DNA from 3 places in the Mesorhizobium marinum genome. Region 1 is predicted to be linked to each of the others. Evidence: riboswitches for the same ligand, from Rfam matches in the RefSeq annotation. Region 1 holds a riboswitch; each other region holds the start of a gene.

Region 1 (2,258 bases):
CCAAAGTCCCCCGGCCGAGCCGGGAGACGTAGATGGCTTGGGAATCGGTGAGGCTCACTTCTTCGCCAGCCCGAAATCCTCGAGCGCCTTCGAAAGCACCTCGATGCCGGCCACCGTGCGGATGGTCGCGTCCATCGCATGGGCGTCCATGACGACGATGCGGTTGTTCTTCACGGCGTCCATCTGGCTCGTGACCGGATCGGTCCTCAGAAACTCGAGCTTCCTCTCGTGGTCGTCGGCCGGAAAGCGGCGGCGGTCCATTCTTGCGACGACGATCAGGGTCGGATTGGCCCTGGCGATGGTCTCCCAGCCGACGACCGGCCACTCCTCATCCGATTCGACGACGTTGGCGATCCCGAGCTTGTCCATCATGTAGGCGGGCGCGCCCTTGCTGCCGGCCACGTAGGGATCGATGTCCATCTCCGCGCTGGAGAACCAGAACACCGCCGAGACATCCTCAAGCTTCAGCGCCGAGGCGGCGGCGACGGCCTTCCGCTCGCGCTCGGTCAGGCTGGCGACGAGTTGTTCGCCCCTGTCCCGGATGTCGAAGATCCGCGCCAGTTCGCGCACGCCCTGATGGATTGCCTCGGTCGAGAACAATTCGCTGCGCGTGCCATCGACGCCGACGGTGTTGTCCTTTTTTTCACAGTCGGCCGGCAGGACATAGGTCGGGATGCCGACATCGTGGAACTGCGTGCGGGTGGCGACAATGCCGTCCGGACCGACATGCCAGAGAAACTGCACCGATACGAGTTCAGGCTTTTTCGCGACGACGCTCTCGAAGCTCGGATCGTTGTCGGCGAGCCGCTCGACCCTGTCGTTGATGTCCCTGAACTCAGGCAGGATCTCGTTGAACCAGACCGACGTGCCGGCCACGCTGTCGGCGAGGCCGAGCGAATAGAGCACTTCCGTCGCCGCCTGGCCGACGGCCACCGTCGATGCCGGAGCCTTCTCGAAGGTCAGCGTCTCGCCGCAATTCTCGAGGGTCAGCGGATATAGGGTCGGCTCGGCCGCCGCGACGGTCGTCAGGGCGGCGAGGCTAGCGGCAGCGAATGGCAGGCGCGAGGAAGTCATGACGCGAAGAGCTCCGATCGGTTGCGAACAGGCACCGAAGGAGACGGGGCGGGACGGCAATGATCGTCATCGCGTCCCAACGGACGCAATGCGGCTGCACTCCAGGCGTGGCAAACATCATCGACAACCTCCCCGGACACCCCGCCCGGCGCGTTCAGTTACTAGGGTGTCGGTAGGTCTCCTGACTGACGGGTCTTCGTTCCTCCCGGCCTTCCCAGGTACAAACCCAGTGGCTCGTTCGAGAGGAACTGACCGCCTACAGTTGCGGGGGCAGTTTCGTTTCGCGGCAGGGCCGCGGCGAATTCCCTGTTATTTCCTTGCGGAAACCGACACCCGTTCCTAGCCAATCCCCAGATTCGTGGCAAGCGGCCGCGGACAATTCCGAACCGCACGCTTGTGTTTTGTTATGGTATTACATAACAGTCAAGTGTCGAACGCCCCGGGACACCGGATCGGCCGCCCGACGCCCGCTCCTCCCAAGCGGTACCCGCATCCGGCCCGGACAGCCCCCGCCGGGCCGGATGCCCCCTCAACGCCAACGGAAAGCGCCGTGCCTGAAAACGCCAACCGCCCCGACCGCCTGCCCGTCACCGTGCTCTCCGGCTTCCTGGGAGCCGGCAAGACCACGGTGCTCAACCATGTGCTCAACAACCGCGAAGGCCGCCGTGTCGCGGTGATCGTGAACGACATGAGCGAGGTCAACATCGACGCCCGGCTGGTGGCCGACGGCGGCGCCAATCTGTCCCGTACCGACGAGAAGCTGGTCGAGATGAACAACGGATGCATCTGCTGCACGCTGCGCGACGATCTCCTCGACGAGGTGCGCCGCCTCTCCCGGGAGGGCCGCTTCGACTATCTGCTGATCGAGGGCACCGGCATCGCCGAACCGCTGCCGGTCGCGGCCACCTTCGACTTCCGCGACGAGAACGGCGCAAGCCTGTCGGACGTCGCCCGCCTCGACACGATGGTCACCGTGGTCGACGCGGCGCAGTTGCTGAAGGACTACTCATCGCAGGATTTCCTGCGCGATCGCGGCGAAGTCGCCGGGGATGGCGACGAGCGCGCACTGGTGGACCTGCTGGTCGAACAGATCGAATTCGCCGACGTCGTCGTCATGAACAAGGTGTCGGACGCGTCGCCGCAGGATCTCGATCTGGCGCGAATGATCGTAAGGGCGCTCAATC
Region 2 (2,258 bases), on a different contig from region 1:
CGCTGGTTGAGCTCGCAGACCGCCGCGTCCTCCTCCAGCACCTGCCGCCCGAAGCCGACGATGTTGTCGAGCCCCTTCGGCGGCATCTCCTGCGGCGGGAACAGCCATTCGGCCGTCAGCTTCGTCCGGTCCGGACCGAGCGGCGTCAGCGCGACCGTGCGGACGTAGTCGACATGGCCGACGATGAACATGGACGGAAGATGCATGGCGTAGGTCTGGCCGGCCGCGCGCTCGGCGTCGGTCAGGCCCTGGAACTGCGGCCCGTGCGAGCGTCCGTCCTCCGACCACGTCTCCGCCCCCTTGCGCAGTCCGCCGGAAAACTCCGGCGCGTCGTTGTCGGCATGCCTTGCCCAATCGGGGTCGTCGTGGCGCGCCATCAGTCCGCGCCCGTAGATCGGCACCAACTGCGACAGGTGCTTGTGCACGCCCGGGCAATGCAGGCACTCGTTGAAGTTCTCCCAGAAAATCTTCCAGTTGCAGTTCATCACCTTGGTGAAGACGTGGCCGCTCACCAGGTCCTCCAGCGGCCAGTTGGCGAGGCTGACGGACGCTTCGTCGAATGTCTGCTCGACAGTGTCCGTCCCGCTCTCGTCGAGGTTGACGAAGACAAAGCCGCGCCATTCGGACAGCCTCACCGAATAAAGCGGATAGTCCGATTTCAGGAAGCCGTCCGGAAGCGTCTTGGAAGGCACGCGCACGAGGTCGCCGCGCAGCGAGTACGACCATGCGTGGTACGGGCAGGTGAGGAGCCGCGCCTTCAGCCGTCCGCTTTCCGCAGTGCACAGTTGCGAGCCGCGGTGCCGGCAGGTGTTGTGGAAGGCGCGCAGGCTGCCGGTTTCGTCACGCACCACCAACACCTCCTGGGTGCCGATGGTGAACACGCGGTAGGCCAGCGGCTCGGCGACATCGGCCGCCCTGCAGACCATGACCCAGCGGCGATACCAGATGGCGTCGAGGTCGCGCTGGTATTCCGCGGGATCGAGATAGGCGGCGCTGGGAAGCGTGGCCTCGGCGTGGCGCAGGCCATGGTAAAGGTCGTTCTCGGCGGCGTCTGGCGTCATGGTCCGATCTCCCTTTTCGGCAAGCGGACACATCGTGGCGCGGTTTGTCAATTCCTTGACCGCGGAGGGGCCTCGATGACGTGGATGCGACAGCTGCCGCCGGTTAAACGGTTTGCCGGGCTTCGGCTTCTGATCTATAGTCGTTCACGTCGATGGTTCCGAAAGGACCGAGAGGGAATGCGGTGAGGGCTTTTCGCCCGAAGCCGCGGCTGCCCCCGCAACTGTAGGCGGAAGCTCTTTCCTGAATGCCACTGGGCGAAAGGCCCGGGAAGGCGGGAAGGGGCGCAAGAACCGCGAGCCAGGAGACCTGCCGTCGACAGGCTGTTTCTCGATGCCCTCGGGTGGAGGGTGAAAGGATTTGAGAATGAACACTGCTACCTCGTCGCTCGCCGCCGTCTCGTCCGGTTCGCGCGCCGCCCAGCTCGGCTTCGTCGCCCTGCTCGGCCTGTTCATCGTCGGCTTCCTCGGCTTCTCGCACCTGGAAGTCGTTCACAATGCCGGACACGACTACCGGCATTCCATGGCGTTTCCCTGCCACTAAGGGGATAGATCATGACCGTTTTTCGTAACGCCGTGTTCGCCGCGGCGGCCGCCGGCCTGTTGGCCGGCCTGATCCTCGCTGCGCTTCAGACCTACGCAACCGTTCCGCTGATCCTGCAGGCAGAGACCTTCGAGAGCGCGGGCGCGCCGGCGCACGACCACGGCGCTGCCGAGGCGGCGCTCGCCGAATCGGGTCATCATGGCGGGGATGCCTGGGCGCCCGAGGACGGCTTCGAGCGTTTCGCCTATACGGCCGGGATCAACATCGTCAGCGGCATCGGGTTCGCCCTGCTGCTGGTCGCCGTCTCCGAGTTCGCCGGCGGCATCGCCAACTGGCGCCAGGGCATGATCTGGGGCTTTGCCGGCTTCGCCGTCTTCACGCTGGCGCCGGGGCTGGGCCTGCCTCCGGAACTGCCGGCCATGCCCGCCGCGGACCTGTTCGCCCGCCAGGCCTGGTGGATCGGAACGGTCGCGGCGACCGCAGCGGGTCTTGCGCTGATCGCCTTTTCCGGGCGCGCGCCGCTCGCCATCCTCGGCGTCGCCCTGATCGTGCTGCCGCACGTGATCGGTGCGCCGCAGCCGGAGACGCACGATTCGCCGGTGCCCGACAGCCTGCACCACCAGTTCATCGTCGCCGCCACGGTGACGAACCTGATC
Region 3 (2,258 bases), on a different contig from region 1:
CGACACCTCGACAAAACCCTTCACGCGCAACACCTGTTCCTTTTCGGCGGCGTCGGCGACGCGTTTGGCCAGGTCGTCGGGATTGGCGACGGCCGGAATCTCGACGACAAAGGAGTCGAAATCGTCGTGCTCGTGGTCGAGCTCGTCGTCGTGATGCGTCTTGCGGTTCTCGATGTCGTCCTCGACGGCGAGGCCGAGGCCGAGCAGCAGCGCGGGGTCGACCTTGCCGTTCGCCGACGGCACCACCCTGACGCCCGCCCTTGCATGGTCGAGCGCGGCGTTGGCGCGGGCGGCGCCGTCAGCGTCGATCAGGTCGCTCTTGGACAGGATGATCAGGTCGGCACAGGCGACCTGATCGTCAAACACCTCTTCCACCGGATCGTCGTGGTCGAGCGTTTCGTCGGCGGCGCGCTGCTCGGCGAGGGCGTCCATGTCGGAGGCAACCTTGCCGTCGGCAAGTGCCGCGCCATCGACCACGGCGACCACGCCGTCCACCGTCACGCGCCCCTTCACCGTCGGCCACTGGAAGGCCTGCACGAGCGGCTTTGGCAACGCCAGTCCCGACGTCTCGATGATGATGTGATCGACCTTCGGGGTGCGCGACAGGATCTGGTCGAGCGCGGGGACAAAATCGTCGGCCACCGTGCAGCAGATGCAGCCGTTGGCCAGTTCAACGATGTTTTCCTCCGGGCAGGACTCGATGCCGCAGCTGCGCAGGATCTCACCATCGACGCCGACGTCGCCGAACTCGTTGACGATGAGCGCCAGCCGCTTGCCGCTGGCGTTTTCGAGCAGGTTGCGGATCAGCGTCGTCTTGCCGGCGCCGAGGAAGCCGGTGACGACGGTGCAGGGAACGCGGGAAAGCGAGGTCATGCGATGTCCTTGAGGGTCGAGAGGGGCGGGATGCGCGCGACGAGGCCGCGCTTGAGCGAATCGGGGCGGCCCCGCCAGGGGATGAGGCCGTCGGCGGAACCGGCGAAGAGTTTTGCCCCGGCGACGAGGTCCGGGCCGCTGTCGGCGTCGAGATCGCCGAAGACGTAGCTCCAGCAGCCGTCGCGCAGGATCGCGGCGGAGAGGCGGCGCTTGCAGTTGCCGAGGCATTCGACGGTGCGGACTCGCACCGCCCCGTCCGCGGCCAGCTTTGCATTCCGGGCGAGGATAGCGCCGGCGCGGGGATGGGAGTCGGAGCCTGAGGCGTCGCGGCAGGTCGCGCAGACGACGACGGTCACCGCCGAAAGGTCGGCGGGCGCAATGGCAGATGCCCCTTCAGGGGAGATGTCGTCGGCCTTCAACACGCGCTCCTTGCCCGGGACACCCGCCGGGCGGTCGGATCAATCTTTCGACGGCAGGTCTCCTGGCTTGCGGGTCGCCGCCCTTGCCGCCTTCCCGGATATCCAGTGGCTTTCGGCGCGGGCTCGTCGCTTACAGTTGCGGGGACAGCCGCGGCGTTGGGCGAAAAAAAGCCCGCACCGCATTCCCTCTTAGCTCCCCCCGTTGCGGGAGGGAGACCGTCTACTTGGATTTAGGCTTGGCGGCGTGCCCGAGTCAACGTGCGGCTACGACGCCGACGGTTTCGCCTGCGCCAGTCTCGCCAGTTCGGGGCCGAGATCGCCTTTCGGCGTCACCTCCATGCGCTCCAGCCCGAGCCAGGCCTGCATCAGCCGGAATTCCTCAAGCAATTCCGCAGCGGTTTCAGGCGGCGCGCCGGCTTGGGCGTAGGTCGCCAGCACCCTGAGCACGCCGGCGGGCCGGTCGGCCTTCACATCGGCGCGCGCCACGATGGTGTCGCCGAGCAGGAAGGGCAGCACGTAGTAGCCGTACTGGCGTTTTTCAGCCGGCGTGTAGATCTCGATGCGGTAGAAGAAGTCGAACAGCCGCTCGGCGCGCGAGCGCTCGAAGACCAAAGGGTCGAAAGGCGCCAGCAGCGCGCGGGCCTGCACCTTGCGCGGCATGCGCGCGTCCTTGTGGAGATAGGCCGGCTGCTTCCATCCTTCGACCTTCACCGGCAGCAATTCGCCTTCCTCGACGAGTTCCTCCAGGCGGCCTTTCACGTCGCCGGGGTTGAGGCGGAAATAGTCGCGCAAATCGCCATAGGTGGCGACGCCGAGCGCGCGGGCCGAATGGCGAAGCAACGCGCGGTGTGCGTCCTCGCAGGTCGGGGCAGGGGCGTTGAAGACCTCGGGCGGAATGACCCGCTCGGGCAGGTCGTAGAGCCGTTCGAAGCCGCGCCGCGAATGGGTGGTTATGCGGCCGGCCCA

The links. Region 1 has a riboswitch for cobalamin ahead of ABUE31_RS16895 (ABC transporter substrate-binding protein). Riboswitches for the same ligand answer to the same signal wherever they lie in the genome.
Region 2: it holds a riboswitch for cobalamin, as region 1 does, so the genes downstream of both, ABUE31_RS03835 (CbtB domain-containing protein) here and ABUE31_RS16895 (ABC transporter substrate-binding protein) in region 1, are expected to answer to the same signal.
Region 3: it holds a riboswitch for cobalamin, as region 1 does, so the genes downstream of both, ABUE31_RS03635 (DUF1636 family protein) here and ABUE31_RS16895 (ABC transporter substrate-binding protein) in region 1, are expected to answer to the same signal.

The regions. Positions count from the first base shown of each region.
Region 1 is NZ_JBFOCI010000005.1:205,881-208,138, forward strand. Features, by position in the region: gene ABUE31_RS16890 (FecCD family ABC transporter permease) at 1-58, opposite strand, end outside; gene ABUE31_RS16895 (ABC transporter substrate-binding protein) at 55-1,074, opposite strand; cobalamin riboswitch at 1,229-1,420, opposite strand; gene zigA (zinc metallochaperone GTPase ZigA) at 1,625-2,258, shown strand, end outside.
Region 2 is NZ_JBFOCI010000001.1:812,663-814,920, forward strand. Features, by position in the region: gene ABUE31_RS03830 (aromatic ring-hydroxylating oxygenase subunit alpha) at 1-1,061, opposite strand, end outside; cobalamin riboswitch at 1,198-1,390, shown strand; gene ABUE31_RS03835 (CbtB domain-containing protein) at 1,426-1,602, shown strand; gene ABUE31_RS03840 (CbtA family protein) at 1,614-2,258, shown strand, end outside.
Region 3 is NZ_JBFOCI010000001.1:773,429-775,686, forward strand. Features, by position in the region: gene cobW (cobalamin biosynthesis protein CobW) at 1-873, opposite strand, end outside; gene ABUE31_RS03635 (DUF1636 family protein) at 870-1,292, opposite strand; cobalamin riboswitch at 1,328-1,528, opposite strand; gene ABUE31_RS03640 (winged helix-turn-helix domain-containing protein) at 1,557-2,258, opposite strand, start outside.